DNA from 3 places in the Nocardia spongicola genome. Region 3 is predicted to be linked to each of the others. Evidence: predicted binding sites of a transcription regulator. Region 3 holds the regulator's gene; each other region holds the start of a gene.
What was found. Region 3 encodes LexA, which represses DNA repair genes until DNA is damaged. Its sites were predicted from a motif close to CGAACANNTGTTCG; they were not measured.

Region 1 (5,617 bases), on a different contig from region 3:
TGGTGTCCCGGTCAAGGCCGATCAGCCGGAGATCTGGATAGGTGCGCAGGAAATACTCGGCGTGACCACCGAGCCCAAGAGTGGCATCCATGTAGATCGCACCCGGCTCGGCCATAGCGGGCCCCAACAGCGCGTCGGCCCGCTCCAGCAGAACCGGAACATGACGAGGACCGCGCTGTTCACGGTTCACCTCGTCCTCCCGGAGTCCTGCCTCGCCTTGTCCAGCACCGCAAACAAATCGCCTGGATAGACGGTGCTGCCTTGATACACAGTGCTTTTACTACGGATACGAATGCCTCGTGGTCTCTGACCGAACTTCGGCGCCTGGCGTCGGGGAAGTACGTCAGGGTCCGCGCCCGGGCAGAGACCGCGCGGCACTCGTTCACTCGCGGCTAGAAGATCCCGCCCAGTGACTCGTCTTTTGCTTGCGAGAAGTCCTCCTCGTGCTCGGCGAGGTAGGACTCCCACGCCTGCTTGTCCCATATCTCCAGGAAGTCGACCGAGCCGATCACCACGCAATCCCGTTTCAGATCGGCGTAGCGACGATGTTCGGCCGACAACATGATCCGACCCTGTGCATCTGGGCGTTGTTCATCCGTTCCGGCTGCGAGCGCCCGGACAAACGCGCGGGCCTGCGGATTGCTTCGAGACGCGGCCGCGGCTCGGCGGGCGAGCGCGGTGAACTCTTCTTTCGGATACACGGCAAGGCTGTGGTCCTGACCCTTCGTGACCATCAACCCTCCCGCCAGATCGTCTCGAAACTTCGCAGGCAACGTGAGTCGCCCCTTGTCGTCCAAACGAGGTGTGTAGGTACCGAGAAACATCTCGATACCTCCCTAGTCGATCACCTCGATGGTCGGCCTTTCGGTACTGCGCGCCCCACCTTACCCCACTTTCCCCCACTTTCAATCGAAACAAGCGGCGATCCGACTCCTGGCGCAACCGATTCCGCAGGTCATCACAGCTATCACTGCGGTGGGGAACTTTCACGAGTTCCGCCGACACGCACCGCACCTTCGGTCGAGTACCCGAAAATACCCAGCAAATGCCCTGGTATAGGCGCTGCGAACCGGCGAGGAACACACGCGGGAAAGGGTGTGGGGAGAGGTGGGGGAGATAGGAATTCGATTGGAGATCATCCGCGGTATAGGTGACTACACACACAATCCGCGGTCACATAGATGGCGACGCCGCACCGTACGGTGCGGCGTCGCCATCTATGCCGGGATCGCCGGTCGCCTGAGGCCGGCTACTCCTGTTCGAACCGTCTCCGGAAGCGATCCTCCATGCGCTCGGAGAAACCACCGGACTTGCGTTGCTTGCCCTGATGGCCACCGGAGCCTCCGGAGGACACACCCTTACCGGATCGCTCGTTCTTGGCGGCGCTTCTGGAGGCGCCGAGCAGCAACAGGACACCGGCGCCGAACATGACGATGAACCCGATCAGACTGATGATCGGGAAGCCACCGGGCTTCACGGGCGCCGCGATACCCGCGACAAGGAGGAACAGGCCGAGAGCGAACAACGCCGCGGCCTGAAGTTTACGACGACTCGACGTCGTACGAAGTCGCCCACCGCGGACGGACGAGGCGAACTTGGGATCCTCAGCATAGAGAGCGCTCTCGATCTGTTCGAGCATGCGCTGCTCGTGCTCGGAGAGTGGCACGGTACCTCCCCCGGCACTAGGACGTGGCTGCCGCCTCCGGGTAGGCGGCAGATAGCCGACCTTGGCGGCTATCCGACACTAATGATACGAGTTCGAACAAGGCCAGACCACCTACTCGCCGATAACTAAGCTGTCAGCCCTCCGATGCCGCCCGGCGCGGGTCGCAATCGAGCCGATTCCGCGAGCAGATCCTCCACATCGTGCAGGAAGGCGCCGACTCGCGAAAAGAACTCGTCCGCCGCATGATTGTCGACACATCGGTCGAGCCCGGCCTCCAACGCAGCCCTGGTCTCCGAGTGCGCGCTGAAGTAGTCCGCCCACATCACGAACTCGGGCGCGGCGCGCTGCAAGAGCACCCACGCGTTCCGCGAGCGCGCCCTCGGCGTGGCGTCGGCACCGGTACGCGCGATCACCGCCCCCGCACCACGCAGCGCGGCCAGATAGGCGGTACGGAACCGCTCCCGCGGATCTCGTTCTCCCGCCGCCTGCATGAGCAAGCCATCCGCCCGCTCCAACAGCGTGCAGGCCCGGCCGGGCTGCCCCGGATATTCCACTCGACCAGACATCGGCGTCCCTCCACCATCGCGCACCCTGGCCGGGTCTCTAGGCTGGAGGCAGCATGCCGCACCGCCTTCAAGCACCGCCCGAACCGAACAGGTATTCGAACGTTTCAATTGAGCTCGAATAGTAGCGACACCCCCTGACAAACTTCCGCGTCCGCGCGCAACCGACGAGAGCCATGACTGCCGTCAAGCCCAATCACACTCCCGCACCCGCCGTTGTCGACATCTCCGTAGCAGCCCTGCGCTCCCGGCTGCCCGACGCACTGGCGGTATACGTGGCGGCTATGGGCTATCCGCGTGGCACCGAGCACCATCGCGCACCGATGTGGACCGAGCATATGACCAGGCCCGGCTGGCAAGCGGTGGCCGCCGTACTACCCGATAATTCCGGCAGGATCGATCTCAGGAAGGCACCCATCGTCGCGGTCGCCTACGGCTACCGTGGTGCCACCCAGCAATGGTGGCACCAACAGGTGCACAACGGAATGCGCCGTTCGGGCCTGCCGGAACACACCACGCGGGAGCTGCTCTCGGACTATTTCGAGCTCACCGAACTTCATGTGCACCCAACCGCACAGGGCCGCGGTATCGGCTCCACGCTGCTGGAACGGCTGCTGCGCGACCGGACCGAGCGGGCCGTACTACTGTCCACCCCCGAGGTCGACGGTGAGGGCAACCGCGCCTGGCGGCTGTACCGCAGGCAAGGATTCACCGATGTGCTGCGCAACTTCGTGTTCGCAGGCGACACCAGGCCGTTCGCGATCCTCGGCCGGCGGCTGCCGTTATGACGGCAGTGGTAGTCGGTTCCGGTCACAACGGCCTGATCGCCGCGTGTTACCTCGCCCGTGCCGGGCACCGGGTCGAAGTACTCGAATGCGATGACGTACTCGGCGGCGCGGTATCGACGGTCGAACGGTTCCCCGGCCATCGGGTCGATCGTGGCTCGTCGGCGCACATCATGATCCGCCACACCGGCATCCTCGAGGAACTGGAACTCGACCGTTTCGGGCTGCGCTACCTGGATTGTGATCCATGGGGATTCGCCCCGGCTCATGTGGGCCGCCCGGCGATCGTATTCCATCGTGACCTGGAATCCACCTGTGCCTCGATCGCCACGGCCTGTGGCAGCGGAGACGCCGCGGCATATCGCCGGTTCGTCCGGGTGTGGGGGGCACGGAGTACCCGTGTCATGCGAGCCTTCGGTATCGGTCCGACACCGGGCGGACTGGTGCGATCGTTCTGGGGCCTGGACGCGCCGCACGGCGGTAGCGCGCTGTCCAGGGAGTTCCTGCAATCCGGAGACGCGTTGCTGGACACCTTCTTCGAGGACGAACGCCTGAAAGCAGCGCTGGCCTGGTTCGGCGCGCAATCCGGCCCGCCGATGTCGGAACCGGGCACAGCGCCGATGGTCGGCTTCGCCGCGCTCATGCACACACTGCCGCCGGGTCGCGCGGTCGGCGGCAGTGGCGCGCTGACCACAGCCCTGGCAGCGCGGCTGCGCGCCGATGGCGGAACGGTGACCACGGGCGATGCGGTATCGGCGCTACAGCGCACCGGCCGACACTGGCGGGTGCGCACCGCATCGGGCCGCGAACTGCGTGCCGATATCGTCATCGCGGGCACCCATGTGCTGACCACGATCGATCTGCTGCGGGCAGGCGGATTCGACGGCGCGATCCTCGACGACTGGCGCCGCCGCATTCGAGTCGGACCGGGGATCGGCATGGTGGTCCGGGTCGCCACCAGCCGGCTGCCGCACTATCCGGACAGTCCGGCCGCGCACTCCGCCAACGGCCTACAATTCCTGGTGTCCGATCGCGCACAGTTGCGCCGCGCGCACGGCGCCGCACTGGCTGGGGAGCTACCACCACGGCCGGTGGTGCTCGCGATGAGCTTCAGCGCACTGGATCCGACCATCGCGCCGCCCGGCGAACATCAGTTGTCCTTGTGGGCCCAATGGCACCCCTACCGGCCTGCCGACGGCAGCGACTGGGCCACACTGGCGCATCGGGAGAGCGACCGGATCATCGCCGAGGTCGATTCGTATGCACCAGGTTTCACCGATACAGTGCTGCGCAGACATGTACAGACGCCGGTGGATCTGGAGCGTGAGCTCGGGCTCATCGGCGGAAACGTCATGCATGTGGAGATGTCGCTGGACCAGATGATGCTGTGGCGACCCCTGCCTGAGCTGTCCGGACAACGGGTCCCCGGCGCACCAGGACTGTATCTGACCGGCGCGTCCACCCATCCCGGTGGTGGTGTCTGCGGAACGAGCGGCCGTAGCGCCGCCACCCTCGCACTGCGCGATATGCGCCGCCGCGGACTCTGCCGCAGACTGGGACGATGACAGGCCGGGACGACGTACCGAGTGCGCCCCTCGACCGCACCGAGCCGCCACGACCACAGCGCGCGCCGACCGCGGACCGGTCCGCATCGGGATGGCGTTCGGCCCGTTTCCTCCTTCCCTTCGCCCTCCTCACCGCAGCGGTGATCGCGCAGATCTGTTATCCCCTCACGACAGGCACCGCACGTGACCGCAGCACAGTCACGATCGTGCTGCTGTGCGCTGGTGCCGCACTGGCGCACGCGACTGCCACCAGGGGAATCCGGTATGCCATCGGTTTCCTGGTGCTCGTTTCCGGGATCGGATTGCTGGCCGAAGTGGTCGGGGTCGCGACCGGGGTGCCGTTCGGCTGCTACGCATACGCCACCGACAGACTCGGCCCAACCCTGTTCGATGTGCCACTACTCATCGCGACGGCCTGGACAGGCGGTATCTATCCGGTGTACATAGTGGCCGGAATAGTGTCGCGGCGTACGGTGTCACGGATCGCGCTGACCGCGACCGGCGCAGTGGGCTGGGACCTGTTCCTGGATCCGCAGATGGTCGCCGACGGGCAGTGGACCTGGTGCGACACCACCTCCGGGCTGCCAGGGCTCGCGCAAATTCCGTACACGAACTATCTGGGATGGTTCGGCGTCGCGCTCGTGATAGCCGGAGTGCTGGCGATCTGGGAACGCACGGCGCCGGCTCCCCGCGCGCAGGCGCGGCCGAACGCGATCACACTCGCCGTACCGGTCGCACTGTTCCTGTGGACCTGGCTGGGTTCGGCACTGGCGCACGCGGTATTCCTCGACCTGCCGTACTCCGCCGGGTACGGTCTCGTCGGGATGGGGGTGCTCGGTGTCCCGCTGCTGGTCGTAGCCGGACGCGCCATGAAGTGACCGCCGAGGCACTCGGCACTATGCGCCGACACGGTCTCGCATCCAGCGTTTCCTTGCCTGCCATGCGGCCTGGCACGATATCCCCGTGCAGCCGAGTCCAGTCACCATGATGCCCGCCGCCCAGGATCGTCCGCCGCGTCGGCCCCGCCGCACCGGAGTA
Region 2 (5,617 bases), on a different contig from region 3:
CGGCTGATCCTGCTGCCACAGGCCATCACGGCAATGTTGCCCGCGCTCATCTCGCAGATGGTGGTCGCGCTCAAGGACTCGGCGCTGGGCTATCAGATCACTTATGTGGAAATCGTACGCTCCGGACAACAGATCGGTGCGGCCGAGCAGAACACTGTCCCCTCGCTCATCGTTATCGCTGTCCTCATGATTGCCCTCAACAGCACGCTGACTCTGGTGGCAACCAAGCTGGAACAGCGGCTACGAACGCGCAAGCGCGGGAAGAAGAACGGCGACGCTGTTGCCGCGGCGGACTCCGTCGGCACCGATGCGGCGCCCGGCGTCGATATCGGCAAACCGTGACCGCCGCGCCGACCTCCGGTCGGCGCGGTGCGGTTCAGTCGATATACCCGGCGATATCGCCGGGTATATCGCGCTCGGCCAGGGCTGCCTCGACTACTCGGTAGATCATGTGCTGGGCGTAGCCACGCCGGGCGAGCATACCGGCGAGGCGGCGAAAAGCCCTGTCCCGGTCGAGGTCCCGGGGCAGGGAACGCAGCTTACGATGGATCAGCTCGGTGGCGCGGGCTTCCTCGTCGGCGGCGGTGATCGCGGCCAAGGCGGGCGCGGCATCCGACTGCGCGACACCTTTGCGCCGGAGTTCCCGAGCGAGTGCCTGCCTGCCCTTGCCGGAGAACCGGTGCCGGGAGTGCACCCACTGCTCCGCGAAGGCCGCATCATCCACGAGCCCCACTTCGGCCAAGCGATCGAGAGCCTGTTCGCTCACCTCGGGTGCGTACCCTTTGGTAGTCAGGCGTTGGACCAGTTCGGCGCGGCTGTACGCACGAACGCCGAGCAGGCGAAGACACACCCGCTTCGCCTGTTCGACTGTTCCGCCATCGGCATCCTCCGCACCGGAGTCCCCGATATCGGAAGCCGCCGATCGATCTATGGATCGTCCGGAGTCGATCGATGGAGTATTCGTGCGCTTACTCACTCCTCGACGCGGATGGGGCTCGGCCGAACGCGCCCGCTGCGGATCGAGCGCGTTCGGCCGAGCCCCTGGGACGTCCGGCGCAGCCGAATCAACTTCGACGCTCCGGACCAGCTCAGTTCCCTGTTCACCAGTCCGGTTCCCCGATGGCCGACCGGAGGCGGACAGAAGTTCTTCCAATCGAAGCCGCATCTCCCGTACCGGGTCGGATCGCGAGTCCTCGGATCTGCCTCGACCCGGCTCGGGCGAATGCCTGCTGTTCATCGGCTCAGAAATCAGCGGGGACCTCGCCGCCTCCATCAGCCGTCACATCGGCCCCGATACCGAGTTTCTCCTTGATCTTCTTCTCGATCTCGTCACGGACGTCGATATTCTCCAACAGGAACCTGCGGGCATTCTCCTTGCCCTGACCCAGCTGATCGCCCTCATAGGTGTACCAGGAGCCGGACTTGCGGATGAAGCCGTGCTCGACACCCATATCGATGAGCGAGCCCTCCTTGGAGATCCCGTGTCCGTAGAGGATGTCGAATTCCGCCTGTTTGAACGGCGGCGAGACTTTGTTCTTCACAACCTTGACGCGGGTACGGTTGCCCACCGCGTCGCTGCCGTCCTTGAGGGTCTCGATGCGGCGCACATCCAAACGCACCGAAGCGTAGAACTTCAATGCCTTACCGCCGGTGGTGGTCTCCGGCGAGCCGAACATCACGCCGATCTTCTCACGCAGCTGGTTGATGAAGATCGCGGTGGTTCCGGAGTTGTTCAGCGCGCTGGTCATCTTGCGCAGCGCCTGGCTCATCAGACGGGCCTGCAGACCGACATGGCTGTCGCCCATCTCACCTTCGATCTCGGCCCGCGGTACCAACGCGGCCACCGAGTCGATGACGATGATGTCGATGGCGCCGGAGCGCACCAGCATATCGGCGATCTCCAGCGCCTGTTCACCGGTATCGGGCTGGGAGACGAGCAGCGCGTCGGTATCGACGCCCAGCTTGCGGGCATAGTCCGGATCGAGGGCGTGCTCGGCATCGATGAACGCCGCCACCCCGCCCGCGGCCTGCGCATTGGCCACGGCGTGCAGGGCGACGGTGGTCTTACCCGAGGACTCCGGACCATAGATCTCGACGACACGGCCACGCGGCAGACCACCGATGCCAAGCGCCACGTCGAGCGCGATCGAACCAGTGGGGATCACCGAAACGGGCTGGCGCGCCTCCTCGCCGAGGCGCATGACAGCACCCTTGCCGAAGCTCTTCTCCACCTGGGCCAGCGCGAGCTCGAGCGCCTTGTCCCGGTCGTACGCCTGTGGTGCCATGTCCTGATCCCCTCTTCGACGGGTAAGTCTCGTTCTGTGGTTGGCGCCTACAGTAGAGCCCGGCACCGACAAGTTCTGGCGACAAGACTAGACGAACAGATGTTCGAGTCAAGCGACACACCCGGTCCCCGCACAGGGAACCGACCGGAGTGGCGGTAAGGAGCCGTGGCAGGCACCCGGCTCAGCACAACGCGCCGAGCAACCCGTAGTACTCCAGGCGACCCTCGTCCGGTTCGGCAATCCCATAGGCCGCGAAAAAAGCGGTGACCGCCACCTCGCCGAAATGATTGCGCAGATCGCGCGCGGCAGGCGCCAGATCGCGATAGCGGTCGGCCACGCCGAGCGCACCGACACCGAGGAGAATCCCACCCTCCAGAACGTTCCGCAGGGTGAAATCACCGTGCGCTACCACCAGATCCTCCTGGTCCGGACGCTGTGCCAGCAGGCGTGCGCAGGCCTCCGCCGGGGTCAGCCCCCAGCCGGCACGGTCGAAATCATCCGGATCCACCAGATCTTCGACCACACGACGCCGAGCTCGCGCCAAAGTCACATCGAGGCATCCATCGAAAGGGCACTCGGCGATCGGAATACTGTGCAGCCTGCGCAATACCGCACCCATGGCGGTACCTGCCGAGCCGGGCCGCGGCCCGCGGGAGCCCGCGAGCACCAGCACATCGTCTTCGAACGCCGCTACTTCCGGCAGCCGAATCCCCCGGCCGCGCAACCAGCTGAGCCGGTGATATTCGGCGAGCGCCCTCGGGCCGCGCTCCAGCCGATAGGTTCCCTCGACCGACCCGACACCACCACTGCCGTCCTCATCCTCGTTCGACGGGGCCGATGACGCACCGAGCACCGCGGCAACCGTCGGTGGCAACGGAATCGGCAGCTCACCGAGAGTCTCCAGAGCGGTACGGGTGGCTTCGATCTCCTCAGGGTCACCTTCGACGGCGCGCAGCCGCAGCGCTTCGATCAGCAATGTATGTGCCTCGGCGAGCCGATTGTCCTCGGCGAGCGCCTTACCCAGGTGCTGGACGGCGAACGGAAGCACTTCCGGCGCTGCTGTTCGGGCGTGCTCGACGGCACGGCGATACAGCGTCTCGGCGGTATCCGCATCACCGCGATAGTGGTAGACCTCACCGAGGTTGATCCACACGCTGATCCTGCGCTGTTCGGTATCCACCAGCTCCAGTGCGCGATCGAGATGATCCAGCGCCTCGTCATAGCGCCCGAGCAGCATCAGCTCGATACCGGTCTGCCGGAAGCTCACGAAATCGACCGGGTCGGCATGCGCCACCCTGGCGGTCAGCCGCCGCGGATCGCGCGGAATCATCCGCCTGCGCTCGTCGGCACCGGGCAGCGCACCGCCGGGAGCGACCCGCTCGGGAACGTTCACCAGCGCGCCCTCGGCACATCGAACTCCGCACATAGTGCGCGCCATACCTCTCGGGGATCGACACCGGCCGCTATGGCGGCGGAGCCGGTGCGTCCACCCAATGCGGGAATCACATGATCGGTCAGCAACGCATCACCTCGGACCACACCGAACTCGGTATGCAACAGTTCGTGGAACTCGGTCAACCGCACTGTGCCGAATGTACTCCCCTGCCACGCATCCCGAGGCCAGTGGCACACCATGAGCGGACTACCCGACAGACCGGGGCCGATAGTACTCGTCTGCTCCTGGTCAGGTGATCAGGGATGAGCGGACTGCAGCAACTGATGACAGAGGGCAACGGGATCCGGCAGGTCGGCCGGAATCGCGGCGGCTCGGGCAGCCTCGGTGTAGCCGGGGTCGGCGAGGATTCGCAGGACCGCCTCCCGCAAGGCAGCGGGCGATGGAGGACGTACGAAAATCGAGCTGCCTTGGCGAGCAGCGCGGTTGGCCAGTTCCCACTGATCGCCCCCGCCGGGGACAGTGACGATGGGGACGCCCGCGGACAAGGACTTGGCGAGCAGGCCATGCCCGCCACCACCGACGACAACCGAGGCGTGGGTCAGCAGTTCGTCCTGACGACCCAGCCCTGCCGTCGCCCATGGAGGCAGATCGGCAGGTGGGGTGGCCAACGTCGAGATCGCCACGCGAAGACCGGTTCCGTCCAGTGCCTCCAGGACCGTCTCCGCCATGCCCTCGACACCGATATGCGCGGTCGAAGGCGCGACCATGACCAGCGGGCCGTCGCCGGGCGGGAGTTCGAGGATCGTATCGGTCGGCTCCCATAGCAGCGGGCCGATGACATGGGCGGATTCCGGCCAATCCGGGCGCGGCACTTCGAGCGCGGGCAGTGTGGCGATCAAACGGGCGACAGGACCTGGATCGCGGGCCGGGAGACCGATGCTCACACGTGCCCGCTCTCGCTGACGGTGGCCGTGCCGAATGGCGCGGGCAGTCATCGCACGCAATACCCGGTCACGCAACCGCCCCCGCAATCCCTCGCCCGGCGCGAGCCCACTTCCGACGGGTGGCAATGCTTTCGACGGCAGGTACAACGGATGCGGGGACAGCTCCACCCACGGCACGCCCAGCCGCTCCGCGGCCATCCCGCCACCCGCGGTCAGTACATCGGAAACCACCAGCTCGGGCAACATGGCGCTCAGATCGGGCAGGATCTCGGTGGCGATGTGCGCGGCCCGCTCGTGGATGCGCTTGCCCGCATCCGAATCATCGTCCGCCGGCCGCGGCGCAAGGCCCTTCAGCCTGCGTACCCCGATTCCGGCCGCGAGTGCGGAGTCGAACCAGTGTGGCCCGGTGAACAGCACCGGCTCGTCACCGGCCGCCAGAAACCGCAAGCACAACGCTATAGCGGGAAAGGCATGCCCGGGATCGGGCCCCGCGACGACGGCGATTCGCACTCGTCCAGCCTGCCACACCGGTGTCGCGGCAGATCGCTCCCCCGCCGCGATGTGTCCGATACCCGGTGTGCGTCCCTGCGGTCATCCGGTGCTGTCACCGGTCGGTATACCTCCACCGCACCCTGCTATAACTTGTCCACCGTCGAGTTGCCCGAGCCCGACACCGCCTTGTACAGCAGATACAGCCCGAACACGATCGCGCTGATGACCAGGATCGGGAAAAGCCCCTCCAACAGTGCGCCGATGACCGCCAGTGCGATCCAGACGACTGCGACGATACCGATGATCTTCCACAACATTGCTGCCTCCCTCGGGTCGACGGGTGTTCTTCCGAGCATGGCACCTGAACCGGCACGGATCAGCAGGTGCGCGGCGATATCCGGGTGAAGATCAGGGTTCACCCCGATATCCCCACGGTGCGGCTATTCGGTGTGGGCCTGCGATGCGGTGCTTCCGCTGGGTCGGTCCGAGTTCATTCGGAT
Region 3 (5,617 bases):
GCTCGGCAGCGCGCGATCGTCAGGGGATGACCGAACTCGACCGGGCACTGGCCTCCTACAACCGCCTGGTCGATTCGCTACCGGAGCACCGAAGGCACACCCGAGCGATCACCGATATCTGGTGGATGCTCGAGGAACTGCGCATCAGTCTGTTCGCACAACAGGTCGGCACGTCCTTCCCCGTATCGGCCAAGCGGATCGAGAAGGCGATCGCGGGAGTGCGGCGCTGAGTCAGTCGGCGGCCGACAACGCCTCGGCACGCGCCTGACGCATCTGTTGGATCTCCTGTTCGAAATCCTCGGCGGAGGTGAACGACCGATAAACCGAGGCGAACCGCAGGTAAGCCACCTCGTCCAGATCACGCAGCGGCCCGAGGATGGCCAGGCCCACCTCATGGCTCGGCACCTCAGGAGCACCTGTGGCACGCACGGTGTCTTCCACCTGCTGTGCCAGCAGGTTCAGCGCGTCATCGTCGACTTCCCGGCCTTGGCACGCTCGTCGCACGCCACGAATGACCTTCTCGCGACTGAACGGCTCGGTAACCCCGCTCCGCTTGACCACGGACAGGATCGCGGTTTCCACCGTGGTGAACCGTCGCCCACACTGCGGGCACGCGCGACGACGGCGAATGGCCGCGCCTTCGTCGGCCTCGCGTGAGTCCACGACCCGGGAGTCCGGGTGTCGGCAGTACGGGCAATGCATCCGAAAAATCCTTCGTCGATGCGCGTACTCGCGTCCGGACCTCCCACCGATCGCGGTGATCGGTCCGGCGAGCACATGTATCGAGGTCTATACCCTGGCACTGGACATTCCGTGTAGGACACGCGGAATATCCGCATAACACTTCGAGGATACCCGTCCGAGTACCCGGATTATCTCACTCACCCCGGCTACCGTCCGGCAGACGGGGTCATCCGACAATCTGCCACTGCGCGGTCAGATCTGCGAGCAGGTCCGGTAGCCGTGCGGCGAGGCGGCCACGGGCGAGCATGCTCTGGAACGACTCGCCGAGCACTGCGCTCGCCAGGACCGGATCGGTCACCATGTCGATGTGGCGCGGCACCAGATCGGCGGTGATGTAATCCCATCGGTCGACGCGATCGGCCCAGTTGAAGGCGGGCAGCGGGGTACGAAGGAGCAGACTGTGCCCCGCGACCTCGGCACGCACCACCGTAGGCGCGAATACACCGGGTGCGCGGACGCCGGGGACCGCGGGTTTGCCTGCGACAGTGCTGACATAGGTGAGAACCCGGCCGATGGGTGCGCGGCCTGCCGCGGTCTCGTCCCATTGGTCCGCGATAACGCGGTTCTGCTCCCGATCGGTCATCCGGATCAGGGCATCGATATAGCCGTCCTCAGTACCCGCGGCGAGGGAGTGCCAACCGGTGCGCAGATCGTCGTCGAGCACCCCCGCCTCGTACATCTCCTCGATCCCCGGCATACCGAGCGCGAGGTACGCCTCGTGCATCGGAACCAGATCGGTGAAGATGTGCTTCTGCATGATCATCAACCGGTGCTGGTACCAAGCGATATCCTCAGCACTCAGGCGCGCACCCTCGGTAGCCAGTAGCCGGATGTCCTCCGGTAGGGCGCGCACCGGATCCGGCGGGGTCGCACGGATCACATCGGCCACCGCGTTACCGAGCCGATGGATACCAGGTACGTCCAGCACCGCGCCCACATCGTCCATATCGAAGAATCCGGAGGCGAACGATCCGCCCGCGATCCCGGCCAGGCCTGCCCAGTAGAACCCCGGATGCTCAGTGGTCAACCGCAGATAATTGACGTACACCTGAACGAAGGTGCGTTCATTGGCCTGTGCGCCGCGGCCCGGATCCCATGCGGCCAAGTCGATATCAGCGTTGCGGGTGGCGACCACCAACCAGTACTGCTGCAGCAGTGTCGCGTATCGGCGCGGCGCAACGCCTGCGGCCCGCGCCTGCCGCACTGCCTGCGCGAGAGCCGATTCCTCCAGCGGTAGCAGCGGATTGAGGCCGCCCGCACCGGTCCCGTCCCCGTTGACCTCGGGCAGATCGAGATAGGCCAGGTACGTGGGTTGTGCTTGCGCGGCAGGCAAGGTGCCCGATCCGAATACCAGACACAGCGACAGTACGGCGGCTCGGACGAAGATGCCGGCCGAGCGGCCGGTGGCGAAGCAGGTCATATGCTGCCGATCCTCGACATCGTGATGGCGGCCATCGTTCGGACGATGACTCCCAGGTCGTATCGCCGGTACCGTAACAACAGGTTGCTATGCGGCGCTTGGCAATTCCGGCCGAATTCGATATCCACACCGCCGGTCAGCCCACCCGCACAGCCCCAGCCCCTCCGGTGCCGTCAACCACCGTTGGGGTGGATCCGCCGGGAGCGCTACCCCAATCCCCCGCCCGCATATGTGCCACCACGATCAGTCCCACTACCACCAAGGCAGTGAGTAACGCGGCGATGGCGAGCGCGGCGAAACCGATCTGCGCGCGCTCGACACGACGCATCGGATCCACCACGCAGGCACGCCGGGCGACGAAAGTCTTCGCATCACTGTCGTATACCGCGAATCCACTACCCGGACGCATATCGCGCGGTCGCCGATCGACAACAGATCGATGCGCGGAGACCACTGTCCGCGAACGAACCCCGGCACGCGGTATCCACTGATCGGTATCACCTCTTGACGCCTCCTCCCCCGGATACCGGCCCGCGACACGAGGAGCGAACTCCGCGCGCACCGTGCCTGCCGATGGGATGATGTCACCGGTCGGTGGGGTACCGCTGCCGGTCGGCAGAGTGGTATCGCCGGTCGGCACGGTGATACCACCGATCGGGGTGATGTTGCTGATCGCAGTGCTCATCGGACAAACCTCCGTGGTAGGCGCTCCGTTACCGTTCGAGCCGATGCCGTTCGAGCCGATGCCGTTCGTTCGAACTCGCATCCAGCCGATGTTCGATCACATAGATGTTCGATCATATGTTCGAAAAACTGGTGTTCGATTTCTACCACGCCCGGCCGACGAAGTCAGTAGAAACGCCCGACATACGTCGAACAGATGTTTGATACATCGACCCGGCCGGACTAGATTCGAAGAACCCGGACACGAAGGTCATGGGACACGCGCCGGGCACGGATCGGCCGGATACAGCAGGAGAGGCGGTTGTGGTGAGGCACACGGGCGATACCAGCGACGAGACCGGCGACGGCGTCGACTCGGCGGGTACCGGAGCGGAACTCACCGTACGCCAGCGCAAAGTACTGGAGGTGATCCGCACGTCGGTCAGCGAGCGCGGTTATCCCCCGAGCATCCGCGAGATCGGTGATGCCGTGGGACTCACCTCCACCTCCTCGGTCGCCCATCAGCTGCGCGCCCTGGAGCGCAAGGGCTATCTGCGGCGTGATCCGAACCGGCCACGCGCGGTGGATGTCCGAGGCTTGGACGAGGTGGTGCGTTCGGTGACCAACCTGCCGGTCGTCACGGCTGCTCGCGCCGAGGACACCGGCGAGGCCGAACAGCCGATACCCGCGTTCGTCCCGGTCCTCGGACGGATCGCCGCCGGTGGCCCGATCCTGGCCGAACAGGCCGTCGAAGACGTCTTCCCGCTGCCGCGCGAACTGGTCGGTGACGGTTCACTGTTCCTGCTGAAAGTCGTCGGCCAGTCCATGGTCGACGCCGCGATCTGCGATGGCGACTGGGTAGTCGTGCGGCAACAGAACGTCGCCGACAACGGCGATATCGTCGCGGCGATGATCGAAGGCGAGGCCACGGTGAAGACCTTCAAACGCACCGGCAAGGACATCTGGTTGCTGCCGCACAATCCGGTCTTCGAGCCGATCCCCGGCAACGACGCCCAGATCCTCGGCAAAGTCGTCACGGTCATCCGCAAGATCTGACGACGCCTGCCTCATCCACGTATGGCGAGCCGCCGGTTGGTGACCTCCAACTGGCGCATCGTCCCCGCTTCCAGCGCATCCACCTGGAGATCGTCCAAGCGACCGCACAGCCGCCCCCAGTGCACCGCGACCCGCTCCCCCGGCGCCACATCGGGCACCGCGGCGTAGCCGGCCACCCGGATCGGCACGGACCGTACCGTTTCCGCGGACAGCGACAGCCGCCTGCCATCCCAGTCGAGCCCACTGCACCGCAGCGTGATCTCGGTATCGGCGCGCTCGAGCACTGTCCCCCAGGTGATCCGGCAGCTGTCGAGCACCCGCACGGGGTGTCCGCTGCCGCACCGAAGCAGCCGGGACCACGGGTACACGCCGAAGACATGGAAGCAATGGTTGGCCGCGGCCTCCGCGGCCAACCGCGGGGTCAGATGCGTCCAGTACCCGCCTGCGAGCGGACCGAGCAGCGCCAGCAGCGCGGCGGTGAACTCACCGGGGTCCAGGTCCGCGCCGACCCCGCCGCCCAACCAATAGGACTCGACGAGGCTGCGGTCCAACGGATCGGCGATGCCGGTGAGCGCGGCCATTACGCGCAGATAGGGCCATGCTCCGGTGAACCGGCGTGCCACCGCCCGCACCTGCTCATCCGATCCGCCCCGCAATACGGCCGCATCGGCTGGGCCGCAGTAGCCGAGCTGATTGGGAGCATAGGCATACCGCGCGAACATCTCCGCCCCACTAGACATCAGCAGATCCGCGGTAGTTGTTCCCCCGCGGGCAGGTCGACCACCCGCGTTCCGCCGAGAGCCGTGCGGGCCACCACCATTCCGGGATGCTCACCGACACACCGGCCGATGGCCGCGGCCTGACCGCCGAGCGGATGTTCCCGCATCGCCGCGAGCACCCGCTCGGCGTCCTCTGCAGCGACGAACGCCAACAACTTGCCCTCATTGGCCACATACAACGGATCCAGCCCGAGCAGTCCACACGCGTCGCGCACCGCGGCGGGCACCGGAAGGCACCGCTCGTCCAGCATCACGCCGACCTTCGCGGCGCGCGCGATCTCGTTGAGCGATGCCGCGACACCGCCACGGGTGGGATCGCGCAGTACGTGCACATCGGCGCCGGTGTCGAGCATGGTGGCGACCAATCCGTGCAGCGGCGCGGTATCGCTGAGTACGGTGGTGCCGAATTCCAGTCCTTCGCGGCAGCTGAGCACCGCGATACCGTGTACGCCGATATCACCACTGATCAACACGACATCACCAGGGGTCGCACGCTGCGGCCGGATATCGACCTCGGGGGCGACCACACCGATTCCAGCGGTATTGAGGTAGATCCCGTCGCCGTGCCCGGCATCGACCACCTTGGTATCGCCGGTGACCAGCTGGACCTCCGCGGCCAGCGCAGCCGTGCCGAGCGCTCGAGCGATATGCGCGATATCGGCCAGCGCGGTGCCTTCCTCCAGGATGAAAGCAGTCGACAACACCATCGGCCGCGCCCCGGACATGGCCAGATCGTTCACCGTGCCGTTGACCGCGAGCTCACCGATCGTGCCACCGGGAAAGACGGTCGGCTGTACCACGAACGAATCCGTGGAGAACGCCAGCCGCGCACCACCTAAGGTGACCACCGCCGCATCGCCGAGGTCGGTATGCGCGGCCTGGCCGAACGCGGGCAGGAACAGATGCTCGATCAGCTCACCGGACATCGCACCGCCACCACCGTGCCCCATCACGA

Region 1: ACL02S_RS19185 (SAV_6107 family HEPN domain-containing protein) is a predicted target of LexA. The motif match lies at 2,317-2,330, and genes of this name have one in related genera.
Region 2: recA (recombinase RecA) is a predicted target of LexA. The motif match lies at 2,378-2,391, and genes of this name have one in related genera.

Annotation. Positions count from the first base shown of each region.
Region 1 covers NZ_JBJZOO010000012.1:102,526-108,142, forward strand. The annotation lists gene rsmH (16S rRNA (cytosine(1402)-N(4))-methyltransferase RsmH) at 1-190, opposite strand, end outside; gene mraZ (division/cell wall cluster transcriptional repressor MraZ) at 393-824, opposite strand; gene ACL02S_RS19180 (SCO2097 family morphological protein) at 1,250-1,666, opposite strand; gene ACL02S_RS19185 (SAV_6107 family HEPN domain-containing protein) at 1,792-2,232, opposite strand; gene ACL02S_RS19190 (GNAT family N-acetyltransferase) at 2,406-3,017, shown strand; gene ACL02S_RS19195 (phytoene desaturase family protein) at 3,014-4,579, shown strand; gene ACL02S_RS19200 (carotenoid biosynthesis protein) at 4,576-5,457, shown strand; gene ACL02S_RS19205 (LppM family (lipo)protein) at 5,567-5,617, shown strand, end outside.
Region 2 covers NZ_JBJZOO010000005.1:1,348-6,964, forward strand. The annotation lists gene ACL02S_RS12145 (amino acid ABC transporter permease) at 1-342, shown strand, start outside; gene recX (recombination regulator RecX) at 377-931, opposite strand; gene recA (recombinase RecA) at 1,242-2,285, opposite strand; gene ACL02S_RS12160 (aminoglycoside 3'-phosphotransferase) at 2,467-3,678, opposite strand; gene ACL02S_RS12165 (DUF3046 domain-containing protein) at 3,675-3,869, opposite strand; gene ACL02S_RS12170 (glycosyltransferase) at 3,978-5,135, opposite strand; gene ACL02S_RS12175 (hypothetical protein) at 5,261-5,536, opposite strand.
Region 3 covers NZ_JBJZOO010000001.1:1,135,795-1,141,411, forward strand. The annotation lists gene hrpA (ATP-dependent RNA helicase HrpA) at 1-230, shown strand, start outside; gene nrdR (transcriptional regulator NrdR) at 232-702, opposite strand; gene ACL02S_RS04895 (hypothetical protein) at 911-2,164, opposite strand; gene ACL02S_RS04900 (hypothetical protein) at 2,301-2,849, opposite strand; gene lexA (transcriptional repressor LexA) at 3,155-3,883, shown strand; gene ACL02S_RS04910 (DUF6390 family protein) at 3,895-4,623, opposite strand; gene hypE (hydrogenase expression/formation protein HypE) at 4,623-5,617, opposite strand, start outside.